DNA from 4 places in the Streptomyces sp. 4F14 genome. Region 4 is predicted to be linked to each of the others. Evidence: riboswitches for the same ligand, from Rfam matches in the RefSeq annotation. Region 4 holds a riboswitch; each other region holds the start of a gene.

The links. Region 4 has a riboswitch for cobalamin ahead of ACLZOT_RS07920 (CbtB domain-containing protein). Riboswitches for the same ligand answer to the same signal wherever they lie in the genome.
Region 1: another riboswitch for cobalamin. It lies ahead of cobN (cobaltochelatase subunit CobN); the one in region 4 lies ahead of ACLZOT_RS07920 (CbtB domain-containing protein).
Region 2: another riboswitch for cobalamin. It lies ahead of ACLZOT_RS23340 (ABC transporter substrate-binding protein); the one in region 4 lies ahead of ACLZOT_RS07920 (CbtB domain-containing protein).
Region 3: another riboswitch for cobalamin. It lies ahead of metE (5-methyltetrahydropteroyltriglutamate--homocysteine S-methyltransferase); the one in region 4 lies ahead of ACLZOT_RS07920 (CbtB domain-containing protein).

Annotation. Positions count from the first base shown of each region.
Region 1 is NZ_JBLRVY010000001.1:486,004-490,206, reverse strand. It holds gene cobN (cobaltochelatase subunit CobN) at 1-1,867, opposite strand, end outside; cobalamin riboswitch at 1,901-2,038, opposite strand; gene cobG (precorrin-3B synthase) at 2,084-3,304, shown strand; gene ACLZOT_RS01985 (precorrin-8X methylmutase) at 3,301-3,945, shown strand; gene ACLZOT_RS01980 (precorrin-2 C(20)-methyltransferase) at 3,942-4,203, shown strand, end outside.
Region 2 is NZ_JBLRVY010000013.1:85,092-89,294, reverse strand. It holds gene ACLZOT_RS23350 (ABC transporter ATP-binding protein) at 1-123, opposite strand, end outside; gene ACLZOT_RS23345 (FecCD family ABC transporter permease) at 120-1,130, opposite strand; gene ACLZOT_RS23340 (ABC transporter substrate-binding protein) at 1,127-2,110, opposite strand; cobalamin riboswitch at 2,211-2,408, opposite strand; gene ACLZOT_RS23335 (hypothetical protein) at 2,406-2,534, opposite strand; gene ACLZOT_RS23330 (hypothetical protein) at 2,768-3,157, opposite strand; gene ACLZOT_RS23325 (GNAT family N-acetyltransferase) at 3,154-3,675, opposite strand; gene ACLZOT_RS23320 (PucR family transcriptional regulator) at 3,713-4,203, opposite strand, start outside.
Region 3 is NZ_JBLRVY010000013.1:197,408-201,610, reverse strand. It holds gene ACLZOT_RS23800 (purine-cytosine permease family protein) at 1-296, opposite strand, end outside; gene metE (5-methyltetrahydropteroyltriglutamate--homocysteine S-methyltransferase) at 464-2,755, opposite strand; cobalamin riboswitch at 2,898-3,114, opposite strand; gene ACLZOT_RS23790 (MFS transporter) at 3,283-4,203, shown strand, end outside.
Region 4 is NZ_JBLRVY010000004.1:189,746-193,948, forward strand. It holds partial or broken gene ACLZOT_RS07895 (RNA-guided endonuclease InsQ/TnpB family protein) at 1-254, opposite strand, end outside; partial or broken gene tnpA (IS200/IS605 family transposase) at 305-730, shown strand; partial or broken gene ACLZOT_RS07905 (MFS transporter) at 834-1,052, opposite strand; gene ACLZOT_RS07910 (hypothetical protein) at 1,069-1,353, opposite strand; gene ACLZOT_RS07915 (CbtA family protein) at 1,426-2,172, opposite strand; gene ACLZOT_RS07920 (CbtB domain-containing protein) at 2,195-2,410, opposite strand; cobalamin riboswitch at 2,446-2,595, opposite strand; gene ACLZOT_RS07925 (glycosyl hydrolase) at 2,606-3,556, opposite strand; gene ACLZOT_RS07930 (LacI family DNA-binding transcriptional regulator) at 3,553-4,203, opposite strand, start outside.

The DNA.
Region 1 (4,203 bases), on a different contig from region 4:
CCTGGATGAGGGTCCAGATCTGGGCGCGGATCGCGGGGAGCTTCGCCGGGTCCATGGCGGCGATCTGGGCGTGTTCGTCGAGGAGTTGTTCCAGGCGCGCGATGTCGCCGTAGGAGTCGGCGCGGGCCATCGGCGGGACGAGGTGGTCGACGAGGGTGGCGTGGACGCGGCGTTTGGCCTGGGTGCCCTCGCCGGGGTCGTTGACGAGGAAGGGGTAGATCAGCGGGAGGTCGCCGAGCGCGGCGTCGGGGCCGCAGGCGGCGGACAGGCCCGCGTTCTTGCCGGGGAGCCACTCCAGGTTGCCGTGCTTGCCGAGGTGGATCATCGCGTCGGCGCCGAAACCGCCGTCGTCCTGGGCGGCGGCGATCCAGCGGTAGGCGGCCAGGTAGTGGTGGGAGGGCGGGAGATCGGGGTCGTGGTAGATCGCGATGGGGTTCTCGCCGAAGCCGCGCGGCGGCTGGATGAGGACCAGGAGGTTCCCGAAGCGCAGCGCCGCGAGGACGATGTCGCCTTCCGGGTTGGCGCTGCGGTCGACGAACATCTCCCCCGGCGCCGGCCCCCACTTCTCCTCGACCGCCGCCCTCAACTCCCCCGGCAGCGAGGCGAACCAGCGCCGGTAGTCGGCCGCCGGGATCCGCACCGGGTTGCGCGCGAGCTGCTCCTCGGTCAGCCAGTCCTGGTCGTGCCCGCCCGCCTCGATGAGCGCCCGGATCAGCTCGTCCCCGTCACCGGAGGCCATGCCGGGGACGTCGTCGAAGACGTACCCCTCCGCCCGCAGCCTGCGCAGCAGCGCGATCGCGCTGGCCGGGGTGTCGAGGCCGACCGCGTTGCCGATGCGGGAGTGCTTGGTCGGGTACGCCGACAGCACCAGCGCGACCCGCTTCCCGGCGGCCGGGATGTGCTTCAACAGAGCGTGCCGTACGGCGATCCCGGCGACGCGGGCCGCGCGCTCGGGGTCGGCGACGTACGCGGGCAGGCCGTCGGCGTCGATCTCCTTGAAGGAGAACGGGACGGTGATCAGGCGGCCGTCGAACTCGGGTACGGCGATCTGGCTGGCCGCGTCGAGCGGGGAGACGCCCTCGTCGTTCTCCTCCCAGGCGGCGCGCGAGCCGGTGAGGCACAGGGCCTGGAGGATCGGTACGTCGAGGGAGGTGAGCGCGCCCGCGTCCCAGGACTCGTCGTCGCCGCCCGCGGACGCCTCGGCGGGGCGGGTGCCGCCGGCCGCGAGGACGGTCGTGACGATGGCGTCGGCGGCGCCGAGGACGGAGATCAGCTCGGGTTCCGGGGACCGCAGCGAGGCGACGTACAGCGGCAGCGCGCGGGCACCCGCCTCCTCGACCGCGTCGCACAGGGCGTGCACGAAGCCGGTGTTGCCGCTCATGTGGTGGGCGCGGTAGTAGAGCACGGCGACCGTCGGGCCCTCGGCCGTGCGGGGCTCGCGTTCCAGCGGTCCCCAGCTCGGCGCGGGCGCCGGGGAGTCGAAGCCGTGGCCGGTCAGCAGGACCGTGTCGGACAGGAACCGGGCGAGCTGCTCCAGGTTGGCGGGGCCGCCGTGCGCGAGGTAGGCGTGCGCCTCGGCGGCGATGCCGACGGGGATCGTGGAGGCGGCCATCAGCTGGGCGTCGGGGGCCTGTTCGCCGGTGAGGACGACGACCGGGCGGCCGTCGGCGAGGAGCAGGTCGAGGCCGTCCTGCCAGGCGCGCAGCCCGCCGAGGAGACGGACGACGACGAGGTCGGCGCCGTCGAGGAGCGCGGGCAGGTCGTCGAGGGGGAGGCGGGCGGGGTTGGCGTACCGGTAGGGGACCGGGCCGCCTGCGGCGCGGGCGCTGAGCAGGTCGGTGTCGGACGTCGACAGGAGCAGGATCATGCGGCGTCTGCCTTCCTCGGGGTGTCCACGCCCCGGGTGCGAACTGGACGGCGGGAGTTCCTGACTGACCCGGTGGCCGGGTTCACAGTGGCGGGACCGTGCCGGACTCGCACCGGCTTCCTCCCTCGGGCGGTGGCGGACCCTCATGATCCACCGAGAGGCATAGTAAGGGTCGAGGGAAGAGGGCGGGGCATACAGGCCGGTGTGATGGTCGGTATGCTCACGGCCGTGCCCACGCCAACCTTCCGTCCGTCGTCCCAGGCCACAGCGGTCTCCCGGGGCCGCGGCGACGCCTGTCCCGGTGCGCTGCGCCTGCACGCGGCGGACGATGGCGCGCTCGCCCGCGTCCGGATTCCCGGCGGGGTCCTGACCACCGGCCAGGCCCGGACCCTCGGCCTCGCCGCGCGCGAACTCGGCGACGGCGAGCTGCACTTGACCTCGCGCGGAAACGTTCAGCTCCGTGGCCTCGCCCCCGATGGCGGCGGCGAGCTGGCGGACCGTCTGGAGACCGCCGGGCTGCTGCCGTCGTGGCCGCACGAACGCGTCCGCAACGTCGTCGCCTCCCCGCTGTCCGGCCTCGACGGACGCGGCCTCGCCGAGGTACGGCCGTGGCTGCGGGAGGTGGACGCGCTGCTGTGCGCGAGCCCCACGGCGGCCGGGCTGTCCGGGCGGTTCCTGTTCGCGCTGGACGACGGGCGCGGGGACGTGGCGGCGCTCGGCGCCGACGTGACCGTGCTGGCCGCGCCGGACGGGACCGCGTGGGTGCGGGTCGGGGCGTCGCCGGACGCCGTGTCCGTGCCGGCCGGGGACGCCGCGCGGGTCGCGGTGGGCGTGGCCGAGGCCTTCGTCGAGGTGAGCGGCGGACGGGTCTGGCGGGTGTCCGAACTCCCCGGCAGAGGTGAGGAGTTGATCCTGCGCCTGGGTGAGGTGGCGCGTCCCGCGTGGCCTCGGTCCGGTGCACCGGAACTCGGCGTGGTCCGCGCACCGGACGGCACGGCGAGCCTGTCCGTCCTCGCGCCGATGGGCCGGCTCACCGCCACACAGTGGGACGCCCTCACGGACACCGCGTCCGGCGAACTGCGGCTGACGCCCTGGCGCGGGGTCGTCCTCCCGTCGGTCCCGGTCGGCCGGCTCACCGGCCTCGACGCCGTGGGCCTGGTCACCGGCCCCGGCTCCCCCTGGTCCGGCGTCGGCGCCTGCATCGGCCGGCCCGGCTGCGCGAAGGCGCACGCGGACGTCCGTACCGACGCCGCGGCCTGTCTGGCGACCGGCGGCGGGCTCCCCGTGCACTGGTCCGGCTGCGAGCGCCGCTGCGGCCGGCCGAGCGGCGACCACGTCGATGTCCTCGCCGTCCCCGGCGGCGGCTACCGGATCGCCGGGACGCCGTCCTCCCTGTCCACCCTCGCCGCCGATGTGGCGGCGGCCCGTCACGCATGACCCGTAGGAGCACGGTGTTCGAGTACGAGAAGGACGGCGCGGCGATCTACCGCCAGTCGTTCGCCACCATCCGCGCGGAGGCGGACCTCGCGGGGCTGCCCGCCGACGTCTCCCAGGTCGCGGTCCGGATGATCCACGCCTGCGGGATGACCGACCTCGTCCGGGACCTGGCGTACACGCCGGACGTGGTGGCGCGCGCCCGCGAGGCCCTGCGCGCGGGGGCGCCGATCTTCACCGACGTCCAGATGGTGGCCAGCGGCGTGACGCGCAAGCGGCTTCCCGCCGCCAACGACGTGCTGTGCACGCTCTCCGACCCGGCCGTCCCCGCGCTCGCCGCGAAGCTGGGCACCACGCGCAGTGCCGCCGCCCTCGAACTGTGGCGGGACCGGCTGGAGGGTGCGGTCGTCGCCGTCGGGAACGCGCCGACCGCGCTGTTCCGGCTGCTGGAGATGATCGAGGAGGGGGCGCCCCGCCCGGCCGCCGTCATCGGCGTCCCCGTGGGTTTCGTGGGCGCCGCCGAGTCCAAGGACGCGCTCGCCGCCCACCCCTCCGGCCTGGAGTACCTGGTGGTGCGCGGCCGGCGCGGTGGCAGTGCCATCGCCGCCGCCGCGCTCAACGCGATCGCGAGCGAGGAAGAGTGAGCGGGAAGCTGTACGGCGTCGGACTCGGCCCCGGCGACCCGTCGTTGATGACCGTGCGGGCCGTCGAGGTCATCGCCGAGGCCGATGTGGTCGCCTACCACAGCGCACGGCACGGCCGGTCCATCGCGCGCTCGATCGCGGCCAAGCACCTCCGTGCCGACCACGTCGAGGAGCCGCTGGTCTACCCCGTCACGACGGAGACCACCGACCACCCCGGCGGATACAAGGGCGCCATGGAGGAGTTCTACGCCGAGGCGT
Region 2 (4,203 bases), on a different contig from region 4:
GCCGGAGCCGTTCGGGCCCAGCAGGCCGGTGACCCGGCCCGGGCGGGGCGTGAGGGTGACGCCGTCGAGGATCAGGGTGCCGCCCGCCGTACGGCGTACCCGGTCGGCGTTCAGGCCGGTCATCGCGCGCCCTTCGTCCGGTACAGCACCGCCACGAACGCCGGGACACCGATCAGCGACGTCACGACCCCCACCGGGACCTCCTGCGGGGACAGCACCGTGCGGGCCAGCGTGTCGACCCACACCAGGAACACCGCGCCCGCCAGCGCCGTCGCCGGAAGCAGGCGCGTGTGGCCCGGGCCGGTCAGGGCGCGCGTCGCGTGCGGGAGGACCAGGCCGACGAAGCCGATCGCACCCGCCGAGCTGACCAGGGCCGCCGTCAGCAGGGCCGTCGTACACAGCAGGACCAGGCGGGTACGGGCCACGGAGACGCCCAGCGACGCCGCCGCGTCCTGCCCGAACGCGAACGCGTCCAGCGTGCGCGCCTGGCCGACGCAGACCAGCAGCGCCGCCGCCAGGATCGCCGTACCGACCGTGACGTCCGTCCAGTCCGCGCCGCTCAGCGAACCCAGCAGCCAGAACAGGATGCCCTTCGTGGTCTCCGCGTCCGCCGCCGTCATCACGATGAACGACGTCAGCGCGGAGAAGAGCTGCATCGCCGCGACCCCCGCGAGGACCACCCGGTCCGTCGTGCCGCCCAGCGTGTGGCTCAGCAGCAGGACCAGGCCGAACGACAGCACCGCGCCGATGAACGCGCCGCCCGACACGGAGACCAGGCCGCCGCCCGCGCCGAGGACGACGATGACGACCGCGCCCGTCGAGGCGCCCGAGGAGACGCCGAGGACGAAGGGGTCCGCGAGCGGGTTGCGCAGCAGCGACTGCATCACCGCGCCGCACACCGCGAGCCCGGCGCCGCACACCGCCGCGAGGAGCGTGCGCGGCAGGCGCAGGTTCCACACGATGCCGTCCCGCAGCGGGCTCAACTCCGTGTGGCCCCAGCCCAGATGGGACGCCACCGACGCCCACACGTCCGCGACCGCGATGTCCGCCGGGCCGATAGTGATCGCCAGCGCGACCGAGGCGGCGAGCACCGCGAGGCCGCCCGCGCCCAGCAGGAGACCCCGGGTCACCTGGACAGGCCGTACGTCCGCAGCGCCGCCGCGACCTTCTCGATGCCCTCGACCGTACGGATCGTCGGGTTCATGGCCTGGCCCGACAGCAGGACGTACCGCTTCCCCTTGACCGCCGTCATGTTCTTCGTGACCGGGTTCGACTCCAGGAACTCGATCTTCTTCGCGGCCGTCTCCGCCGTCTGCTGCTTGCGCGTCAGGTCGCCGATCACCAGGACCGCCGGGTCACGGTCCGCGACCGTCTCCCAACTCACCTGCGGCCATTCGTCCTTGGTGTCGTCGAAGACGTTCTTCGCGCCCAGCGTGCGGGTGATGACGCCGGGGGCCCCGCAGCAGCCCGCGAGGTAGGGGGACTGGGAGTTCGCGAACCAGTAGAGCAGGGTGACGTCCTGCGCCTTGAGGCCCGAAGTCGCCTTCTGCACACGGCCCTTGAGGTCCGCGACCAGCTTCTCGCCGCGCTCCTGCACGCCGAACAGCCGTGCCAGGTCCAGGACTTCGCCGTAGATCGCGTCGAGCGCCAGCGGCTGGGTGCGGGCGCCGTCGCCGTCACCGTCGTTGTCCTTGCCCACGCAGTCCGAGGGGGACAGGTACGTCGGTACGCCCAGCTTCTCGAACTGCTTCCTCGGGGCCACACCGCCCTTGCCGAGCGTCGACGCGAACGACGCCGCCACGAAGTCCGGCTCCGTGTCGAGGACCGTCTCCAGCGAAGGGGCGTTGTCCGCGAGGCGCTCGACCTTCGCGTTCTCCTTCTCCAGGCCCTTGGACACCGGGTCCGTCCAGGTCGCCGTGCCGACCATGCGGTCCGCGAGGCCCAGGGACAGCATGATCTCCGTCGTGCCCTGGTTCAGGGACACCGCGCGCTTGGGCGGGCTGTCGACGGTGACCTTCTGCCCGCAGTTCGTGAGGGTGACGGCGTCGGCCGCGGTCGCCTCGCTCCCGTCGGAGGACGTGCCGCACCCCGCGGCGAGGACAACGGACATGAGAGCCGGCACAGCAGGACGTGCGAGTCGCACAGAGCTTCCTTCGGCGTCGAGGGCTCGTACGCGAAGCCCGGTCGTACGGTCGCACTCCCGACCGCGGTCCCGGCCGGAAGCCGCCAGCAGGTCTTCGGACTCGGGATCGTCCAGCCGGGGCGCCTTCCCGGACACACCGTCCAGTGGCCTGCTGCCCCGCCCGTCACCCTCACCGCTGCGCGTCAGCTCCGGAGTCCCACCGGATTCCCTGACCCGTGCGCTCACCTGCACGCACGTGGGTTCGACTGGCCCTGGGAAGCTATCACACAGGGGGTTCGGGCCGTGCCCGCGCTGTGTTCCCCCACTCCCTCCCCAGCATCGCGTACACGTACTCGCTGCCCCAGCTCTCCCCGTTGACGTCGTTCTCGATCAGGTGGGCCTCCCGGCGCATGCCGAGACGCTTCCGTGGCGTAACCCCGGCCGCCGTACGCGGGGTTGAAGACCCAGCCGATCTCGGTCTGCCGGGCGTTCGCACTCCTCCCGGCTGAGTGGCGGCCGGTACAGATAGCGGGTGACCTCGTCGGGGTCGTCCGGGGTGAAGAGGCGGAGGTGGAGGCGGTCGGTGGTGAGGGAGGTCATCCGGGGAACGCAACTCCCGGTCGGTGGCCCGCGCTTGAGGATTCCTCAGGCGTTCGTGAGGGCGGCTTCGAGCGCCGGCCCCGTCATCTCGATGACGATCGCCCCCTCCCGCAGGCTCTCCGGCAGACGCGCGACATCCTCCTGCGCGCGGCACGCGACGTGACCGCCGGGCTCGACCACCACCGCACCGAGCCGCACCGCGAGTTCGGCGACGAGGCCGAACACCCCACCCGGCTGCGGGCGTTCCACCGTGATCCCGTACGCGTCGACGAAGAACTCCGCCTCGCCGCCGTCCTCCGCGCGCACCCAGTACTCCGCGTCCGACGGCTCCACCACCGCGTACGGCCCGAGAACGTCCCGTACGACGGCCGGATCGGGCGGAACGGTGCTCTCCCCGCCCTCGGCGAACCGGTAGATCGACGGACCCCAGCTCACACGTCCCCCTCGGCGGCCATGCTCCGCCGCCACCGCATCTCCCCCTCGTGCCACTCCCCGGTGGCGACGAGCCCTGCCCCCGCCGCCACGGCCGCGGACGCGGCATGCTCGGGATGAACATGCGCGACGACGGCCCGAACCGGCACCTTCCCGAGCCACCTCACCAGCCCCTTGGCCGCCTCGCCCGCGATCCCCCGCCCCTGCCACGGCGTCCCCACGACCCACGCGACCTCGGCGACGCCCCCGGGCACGACCGTCGCCTGCACGGTCCCCACCAGACACCCCTCCTCCCGCAGCCGGATCACCCAGTTCAACCACGAGACACCGGGCTCGGGACACCCCACGACCAACCGCCGGTACCGCCCCCGCAGTTCCTCCACCGTCTCCGGCGCCCCACCGATGAACACGTGCAACGCCGGATCGGCCAGCACCCCCGCCATCTCCTCGGCGTACTCGACCCGCAAAGGCACCAACTCCAGCCGCCCGGTACGAATCAACTCCGCCGAAACCCCGTTCACCTATGACGCCCCTTGTCCTGTAACTCGGTTCCCTCAACTATCCCGCGTCCTCGTACGTCGCGTCCGCCGTCCGCTCCTCGCCCAGCCAGGTCGTCAGTGCCCACCACCAGTGGAGTGTTTCCGTGTGGGCGCCTGATCCGGTGCTCAGGGAGCTGCCGGTGATCTGCTGGAGGCGGGCCAGGCGGTAGCGGATGGTGTTGGGGTGGGTGAAGAGGGCGGCGGCGGTCTGGTCGAGGCGGCGGCCCAGGTCGAGGAAGGTGAGGGCGGTCAGGGCTAGTTGGCGGTGGAAGTCGTCGGTGGGGTTCAGGGCGCCGAGGAGGCGGGTTGTTACGTGGGCGCCCAGCAAGGGTTGTTCGGAGAGGGCCAACTCCGCTGCGAGGTCGGTGAGTTCGTGGAGGCCGTGGCGGCTCTGGCGGCGGAGGAGGTCGACTGCCTTGACGCACAGGCGGTACAGCTCGGGGAGGTCGGCGAGGGGGGCGGCCGGGGCCACGACGACCAGTGCGCCGGGTTCCAGTTGGTCCGGGGTCG
Region 3 (4,203 bases), on a different contig from region 4:
TAGCGGGCGCCGTAGTACGCGAGCGGGAACCCGGTGACGAAGATGACCACGGCGGCGACGGCGATCGCCACGAGCGCGTTGCCGGTGCCGTGCGCGAGGCCGATGCCGGCGCCGATCGAGAAGTCCGCCATGTAGGCGATGCCGCCCAGCGCGGTCGTGGCCACGACCATCGGGGTCCAGCGGCGGTAACTGCGGGGCGCGAAGCGGAGGGTGTAGTCCTCCAGGGTCTCCTTGGTGGCCTGGTCGGTACTTGGCGCTGGTGCGGTGCGTACGTCTGTCTGCGGCTCGACGCTCACTACGTCTCCTTGCGGCGGGGGTGGGGACGGTTGCCCCGCGAGACGGTTTGCGGGAGCACGGAGACGGTAGGCAGGGGGTGTTACCCCTAAATACTTCCTGTATGAAGGAGATGTTTCGCCGTACGACCGAAGGGACCCGGGAATCCCGGGTCCCTTCGGTCCATGCCTCAGTACAGCTCCGCCCTCACCCTCCTCGCCGCCGTCACCAGGTTCTCCAGCGACTCCCTCGTCTCCGGCCAGCCCCGTGTCTTGAGGCCGCAGTCGGGGTTCACCCACAGGCGGTCCGCCGGGATCGCCTTCAGGCCCGCCCGGAGCAGTTCGGCCGCCTCGTCGGCGCTGGGGACGCGCGGCGAGTGGATGTCGTAGACACCCGGCCCGGCCTCCCGCGGGTAGCCGTGTGCGGCCAGTTCACGGGCCACCTGCATGTGGGAGCGGGCCGCCTCCAGGCTGATGACGTCCGCGTCGAGGTCGTCGATCGCCTGGACGACGTCGCCGAACTCGGCGTAGCACATGTGGGTGTGGATCTGGGTCCGGGGGAGTACCCCGGAGGTGGCGAGGCGGAACGACTCCGTCGCCCAGGCCAGGTACGCCGCGTGGTCGGCGCTGCGCAGCGGCAGGGTCTCCCGGAGTGCGGGTTCGTCGACCTGGATCACCGAACTCCCGGCAGATTCGAGGTCGTTGACCTCGTCGCGGAGGGCAAGTGCCACTTGGCGCGCGGTGTCCCCGAGGGGCTGGTCGTCCCGTACGAACGACCACGCGAGCATCGTCACCGGCCCCGTCAGCATGCCCTTGACCGGGCGGGCGGTGAGGGACTGGGCGTACGAGGTCCAGCGGACCGTCATCGGCTCGGGCCGGGAGATGTCCCCGGCGAGGATCGGGGGCCGGACGTACCGGGTGCCGTAGGACTGGACCCAGCCGTGCTGGGTGGCGAGGTAGCCGGTGAGCTGTTCGGCGAAGTACTGGACCATGTCGTTGCGTTCGGGCTCGCCGTGCACCAGGACGTCGAGACCCGCCTTCTCCTGGAAGGCGATCACCTCCCGGATCTCGGCGGCCATCCGGTCCTCGTACCGGGCGGCCCCGATCCGCCCCGCCCTCAAGTCCGCCCGGGCGGACCGCAGTTCGCCGGTCTGCGGGAACGAGCCGATCGTGGTCGTCGGCAGCAGGGGCAGCCCGAGATGGGCGCGCTGCGCCAAGGCCCGTTCGGGGTACGGCTGTTCGCGGCGCGCGTCGGCCTCGGTGACCGCCGCGACGCGGGCCCGCACCGCGGGGTCGCGGGTGATCGGCGAGCCCGCGCGGGAGGCCAGGTCGGCGTGGTTGGCGGCGAGTTCGGCGGCGATGGCGCCGGTGCCCCGGGCGAGTCCGCGGGCCAGGGTGACGACCTCGGCGGTCTTCTGCCGGGCGAAGGCGAGCCAGCGCAGGATCTGCGGGTCGACGTCGCGTTCGAGGGCGGTGTCGAGGGGGACGTGCAGGAGGGAGCAGGAGGCGGCGACGTCGACGCGGTCGGCGAGTCCGAGGAGGGTGCCGAGGACGGTGAGGGACGCGGAGAGGTCGTTGACCCAGATGTTGCGGCCGTCGACGATGCCCGCGACGAGCCGCTTGCCGGGCAGTCCGCCCACGGAGGCGAGGTCCTCCAGGGTGCCGGGCCGCGTGAAGTCGAGGGCGAGCCCCTCGACGGGGGCCTTGGCCAGCACCGGCAGGGCCTCGCCGGGCCGGTCGAAGTAGGTCGCGACCAGCAGTTTCGGCCGGTCCCCGAGGGCGCCGAGGTCCCGGTAGGCGCGGGCGGCGGCGTTCAGCTCGGCCGGGGTGCGGTCCTGGACGAGGGCCGGCTCGTCGAGCTGTACCCACCCGGCGCCGGCCGCGCGCAGCTCGGCGAGGATCCGGGCGTACACCGGGAGGAGCCGGTCGAGGAGGGTGAGCGGCTCGAAGGCGGGGTCGACGCCGGGGGCGGGCTTGGCCAGCAGCAGGTAGGTGACCGGGCCGAGGAGCACCGGGCGGGCGGTGAGACCGAGAGCGAGGGCTTCCCTCAACTCGGCGACCTGCCGGGCGGGTTCGGCACGGAAGACCGTGTCCGGGCCCAACTCGGGGACCAGGTAGTGGTAGTTGGTGTCGAACCACTTCGTCATCTCCAGCGGCGGCGCGTCCTGCGTGCCGCGGGCCATGGCGAAGTAGCGGTCCAAGGGGTCTTCGACTGCCGCGTGGCGTACGGGGATCGCGCCGACCATGACGCTGGTGTCGAGGACATGGTCGTAGAGCGAGAAGCCCCCGGTCGGGACCTCGTCGAGGCCGGTTTCGGCGAGCTGCCGCCAGGTGGCGGCGCGCAGGTCGGCGGCGGTGGCGTGGAGGGCGTCGGCGGTGACGCGGCCCTTCCAGTAGCCCTCGACCGCCTTCTTCAGCTCCCGGTTCTCACCCTGGCGGGGGTAGCCGTACAGGGTTGCCGCGGCTGCGGACTTCGGTGTCACGGAGATCTCCTTCACGAGACGATTCCCTGAGGTCCCGGCGACGGGACGAGGGCGTGAAGGAGCGGACGACCGGACGGCAGCGCCGTACGGCCTTCTGTGCGCCGACCCACCCGCGAGGTCACCGGAACTCCGCACGCGAACACATCGCGTACGGGCAGTCGGCAGGTCTTCGGACTCGCGGGCACGCCTCCGGAGGAGGCACCTAGTGGCCGTCGCTTCCCAGGTCCGTGCGGACCCAGTGCGTATGACGGCGGTCGTTCCCGCTCACCGCTGCGGGGCAGTCCCGGATTCCCACCGGGTTCCCTCTTGCGACGCGGCCCGTCTGGCTGACGGGGCGAACCGGCTGCGGTGATCAGCGTACGGGGTGAAGCCGCTGTTGGGGGAGGTCGTTCGGGAAACCGGCTGGTATGTGACGGCGGTCTCTTTATCGAAACGGTTGAGTTTCGCTAGCCGGGTGTGTAGCGTTCCTGGAGTACGAAACCGTTTCGTTCGCGAGACGCCCGATCATCTCATCGGAGCAGGCCCCTATGTCACAGACCACCGAGACGCCGGACACGACGTCACTCACCAAGACAGCCGAGGAACCCGCGTCCCGTCACCGCTGGTGGGTCCTCGCGATGATCGGCATAGCCCAGCTGATGGTCACGCTGGACGCGACCATCGTGAACATCGCGATGCCGTCCGCCCAGGCCGACCTGGGCTTCTCCGACGGCGACCGCACCTGGATCGTCACCGCCTACTCCCTGGCCTTCGGCAGCCTCCTGCTGCTCGGCGGCCGGATCGCCGACCTCTTCGGCCGCAAGGTCGCCTTCCTGGTCGGCGTCGGCGGCTTCGCGGCGGCCTCCGCGCTGGCCGGCGCCGCCCAGAGCTTCGAGGTCCTCGTCGCCGGCCGCACCCTCCAGGGCGTCTTCGGCGCGCTGCTCGCACCGGCCGCGCTCTCCCTGCTGACCACGACGTTCACCGACGCCAAGGAACGCGCCCGCGCCTTCGGCATCTACGGCGCCATCGCCGGCTCCGGCGCGGCCGTCGGCCTGCTGCTCGGCGGGGTCCTCACCGAGTACCTCGACTGGCGCTGGACCCTCTACGTCAACCTCGCCCTCGCCGTGATCCCCCTGGTCGGCGGCTGGATCCTGCTCAAGCGCACCGCCCGCGAACCCGGCGCGAAGCTCGACATCCCCGGCACGATCCTCGTCACCACCGGCCTCTTCTCCGTCGTCTACGGCTTCTCGATGGCCGAGTCCCACGACTGGTCCTCGCCGCGCTCCTGGGGCTTCCTGACCATCGGCGCCGTCCTGCTCGCCGCGTTCACCTGGTGGCAGACCAAGGCGTCCCACCCGCTGCTCCCGCTGCGCGTCCTGCTCGACCGCGACCGCGGCGCCTCCTTCACCGTCATGCTGATCTCCAGCGCGGGCATGTTCGGCGTCTTCCTCTTCCTGACCTACTACCTC
Region 4 (4,203 bases):
TCGAGACGCCGCAAGGTGGCCTGCTGGGAGGAGAACGACCAGCGGCCCTGACGCGCCGGGTCGAACGCGCGGATGTCCTTGAGCTGTGCGGACTGCATCCCGTACTTGATGCTCGTCTTCGAGCTGTGCCGATAGGCGTCGCGGCGTTCCTCTAACGCCCCGTTGTAGAGCGAGCAGTGATCGGCCAGCATCGCGGTCAACGCGGCGGCCTGGCCCACTGTGGGCCGCATGAGGAACTTGTACGCACGGATCATCCGGCCCACCCCTTCCGGTCGAGTTCGCTTGATCATTCTACGCTTGGTCTATGTCACCACATGGGGAACCAAGCCCCGATATCCGCCGAGGCCGCCACGTCATCTACAACCTCCACGCACATCTGATCTTCGTCACCAAATACCGGGGCGGTGTCTTCACCGACGACATGCTGACCCGCTGCGAAGAGGTCATGCGCGACGTATGCGCGGGATTCGAGGCATAGCTTCGGGAGTTCAACGGCGAGGCCGACCACGTACACCTGTTGGTGCACTACCCGCCGAAGGTCGCCCTGTCCAAGCTGGTCAACAACTTGAAGGGCGCCAGCTCCCACTACCTGCGGCAGGTGTACACGGGCACGATGAACCAGACGATCATGCACGTCCACCTGTGGGCCCCTCGTGCTTCGCCGGTTCCTGCGGCGGCGCCAATCCAGATCGTCAAGGCCTACATCGAGAACCAGAAGCGACCCGACTGACCGTCCTCACAGAAGCGCAGAGAACTCCGACGCTCCGCGCCTCCGGGCCAGGGATCGCATTCCCTCCCGGCGTAAACGCCGGGATTCCCTGCGAAGATCAAAGGATGGCTACGGCGGTGAGGGCGGAACCCCCGGTCAGCAGAGCGCTGGGCAGCCCCGCGAGCCGCGTGGAATCCAGCATGTCCTGCGCCAGCAACGCACCGACGGTGACACCGGCGGCCAGCCCCATGCCGCTCAGGATCTGGGAGGCGACCAGGACGCGCAGGACCCGGCGTTGGGCCTGGGCGGGATCCGTCGAGGGGGTCGTCGCGGTGGCGGTCATCTCCAGACCTCCCCTTTCACGCCCGCTGCCCCCGATACCTCCGCAGCACCCCGGCGACCGCACACCGCAGACAGTCGTCGTCCGGCGCCCGATGGCACGGCGCCGGCCCTCCGACCAGCGCTTCGAGTTCCGCCAACAACCGCTCCGTACGCCTCACTTGCTCCCCGAGCACCCGTACCCGCGCGCTCTGCCCGCCGACCTGCCGCCGGCTGGCGATCAACCGTTCGTACTCGGGGACGGTGAGCGCCACCGCCTCGCGCCCGCCGAGGGTGATGCGGCGGGGCCGGGGTGTGTTGGGCACGTGGTTCCTCCGCTCCTCGCCGAAGCCAAAGCCGGAAACACGTGAGGGCCTCGCGGTCGAGGCCCTCACGTGTCAGACGGTGACGGTCTCCCGCCGGACCACGGGGTCGGGCCGCAGCAGCCGGTGTGCCAACTCCCCGAAGGCGAGCCCGAATCCGGTCCACAGGGTGGCCTGGATGGCGAGCGTGGAGAGCCGGAACCGCCACAGGACGGCGGCCGGGAAGTCCGCGGGCACCTCGTTGACGACGGGCAGGAAGGCGTACGCCAGCCCGACCGCGGCGATGAACGCGGTCACCGCGACGACCGTCGCCCACCAGTTGCCGAGCCCCGGCGCGAGCCGTCTGCCGAGGAGGGTGGCGGCGACCGCGAGCAGGACGCTGAGCACCAGCATCAGGAAGAACAGGGTGGTGCGCTTCCCGATGGTGTCGCCGTTGCCGACGGCGGGCGGGTTGGCCGGGTACTTGAGGAAGGGGACGACGTACACGGCGACCAGCGCGACGCCGGACAGGAGCAGCGCGGTGGCCCGGGGGCTGAAGCGTCCGACGCGGCCGAGCGCGAAGCAGTACGCGAGGGCCGCGATGCCGCCGAAGGCGACGCCGTAGACGAGGACGCCGGTCGCGAGGCCGGCGGTGGACTGGAGGGAGCGGGAGACGAGTTCGACCTCGTGGCCGTGCTCGTGGGAGTGGGCCTCCTCGAAGCCGATCGCCTTGTCGACGGAGGGTTCCCCGAGGAAGTAGGCGACGATCAGGGCGAGCACGCCGGCCGCGAGACCGGCGAGCATGCCCCGCACGAGCAGGTTCCGTACGGTGGTGGAGTTCATGGGGGTGTCGGCGTCCCTCGGGTCAGTGGCAGGGGAAGCCGAGCAGGTGGCGGGCGTCGTGCACCCACTCGTGGACCTCTTCGCCGGAGAAGACCGACAGGGCGCCCTGTTCGGCGCCGACGAAGTACAGCAGGATCAGCATGAGGACGCCGAAGAAGACGGCCCAGGGGGCGATGTCCTTCAACGGCAGCTTGAGCGGGGTGGTGGCGGTGGTCGGCTGGGCGACGTGCTGCGCCATGGCAGGGCCTCCTTCGGGAGTTCGCGTCCCGTCTCGGTGGTGCTCCGTACGACGGCTACGGGTCTGACTCACCCCCGCCTCAAGGAGCGCGAGGGGCACACAGTGGCGCGACCGTGCCGGATTCTCACCGGCTTCCGTCCTGCCGTCGTTGTCGGGGTGACGATACCGCGTGACGTGTACCCGACCAACCCCGCGTCACCAGGCACTTTCCTCCGTGTGGGTCGGGTCCGGTCCGAGGTTCAGCTCCACGGGCGCCCGGTCGCAGTGCAGGACGCCGTCGGCGACCGTGGCCGTGGCGACCTGGAGGGAGGAGCGGCGGGTGCGGTGGGTGCCGTCGTCGTCGGTGATGCCGGGCGGCCGGCCGGGGTGGGTGAAGTAGAAGACGTACGCGGTGTCGCCCTGGACGACGACGTCGGCGTGGTGGCCGATGTTGCCGTCGTCGGTGCGGTGGCCGGGGGTGTCGAGGACGAGGCCCTGGTAGTGCCAGGTGGTGAGGTCGTCGGAGCGGAAGACGCCCTGGCCGCGCCATTCGTCGACGAGCATCCAGTGGAAGCCGCCGAGGGTGAAGACGTTGGGGCCCTCGTGCGGGCGGTGGTCGACGACGACGCCGGTCGGTTTCCACGAGTACAGGTCGGGGCTGTCGGCGGCGCAGGTGGCGGAGGACCGGGTCTCGTCCTTGAACCACATGCGCCAGCCGCCGTCGGGCAGGGGGTGGACGCAGGCGTCGATGACGCGGCCGGAGTCGAGGTCGAGGGGGCCGTGGTGGGTCCAGGTGAGGAGGTCGGGGCTGGTGTAGTGGCGGATGCTCGCGGGGGCGGCCCAGGAGTCGGGGACGCCCTGGATGTAGCTGACGTACAGGTGGTACAGGCCGTCGTGCCAGAGGATCTCCGGGGCCCAGAACGTGTTGCGGCCCCATTCGGTGTCGAGGCCGGGGAGGGTGCCCCGGTAGGTCCAGGTGCGGCCGGCGTCTGCGGAGACGGCGACGCCGAGGTCGGTGCCGTGGACCCAGGCGGCGCCGGGGCCCTGGGCGGTGGTGCGGCGGTTGGTGTAGACCAGCCACCATTCCCCGGTCGCGCGGTTCCAGATCGCCGTCGGGTCGGCGGCGCCGTCGTACACGGGGTCGCGGAAGAGGGGCGCGGGGTTCATCGGGTGTCTCCTCGCGGGCCGCCGGTCGACTCGCGGATCACGAGCGTGAAGCCGCTCACGAACTCCTCGTACCGGGGCGGTGGTTCGTGCTGGTCGATGCGGGTGGTCAGGAGGGCGACGGCGTGTTCGGCCATGCCATCGTGGTCGGGGTCGACGCTGGACAGGGACGGGACGAGGTAGGCGCTCTCGGCGATGTCGTCGAAGCCGATGACCTTGACCTGGCCGGGGACGCGGACGCCGTGGTCGGCGAGGCCGCGCAGGACGCCCATGGCGAGGGTGTCGGTCACGCAGAACACGCCGTCGAAGTCCAGGCCGCCCGCCACCATGTCCCGCGCGCAGTGCGCTCCTTGCGCGAGCCCGAACCGGCCGACCTTGCGCACCAGCCCGGGGTCGTAGGGCAGGCCCGCGTCGGTGAGGGCCTGCCGGTAGCCGGCGTGGCGCAGGCTGGAGGTGTCGACCTCGGCCGTCTCCCCGCAGACCAGCGCTATCCGCCGGCAGCCCCGCCCGACGAGGTGGGTGACGGCCGCCCGGGACGCCTCCTGGTTCGGCATGCCGACGTGGTCGACGGGTCCGCCGGTGATGCGGTCGCCGAGCACGACCACGGGGTGTTCGGCGGTGAGCCGTTCGGCGTCGCTCTGCCCGAGGCC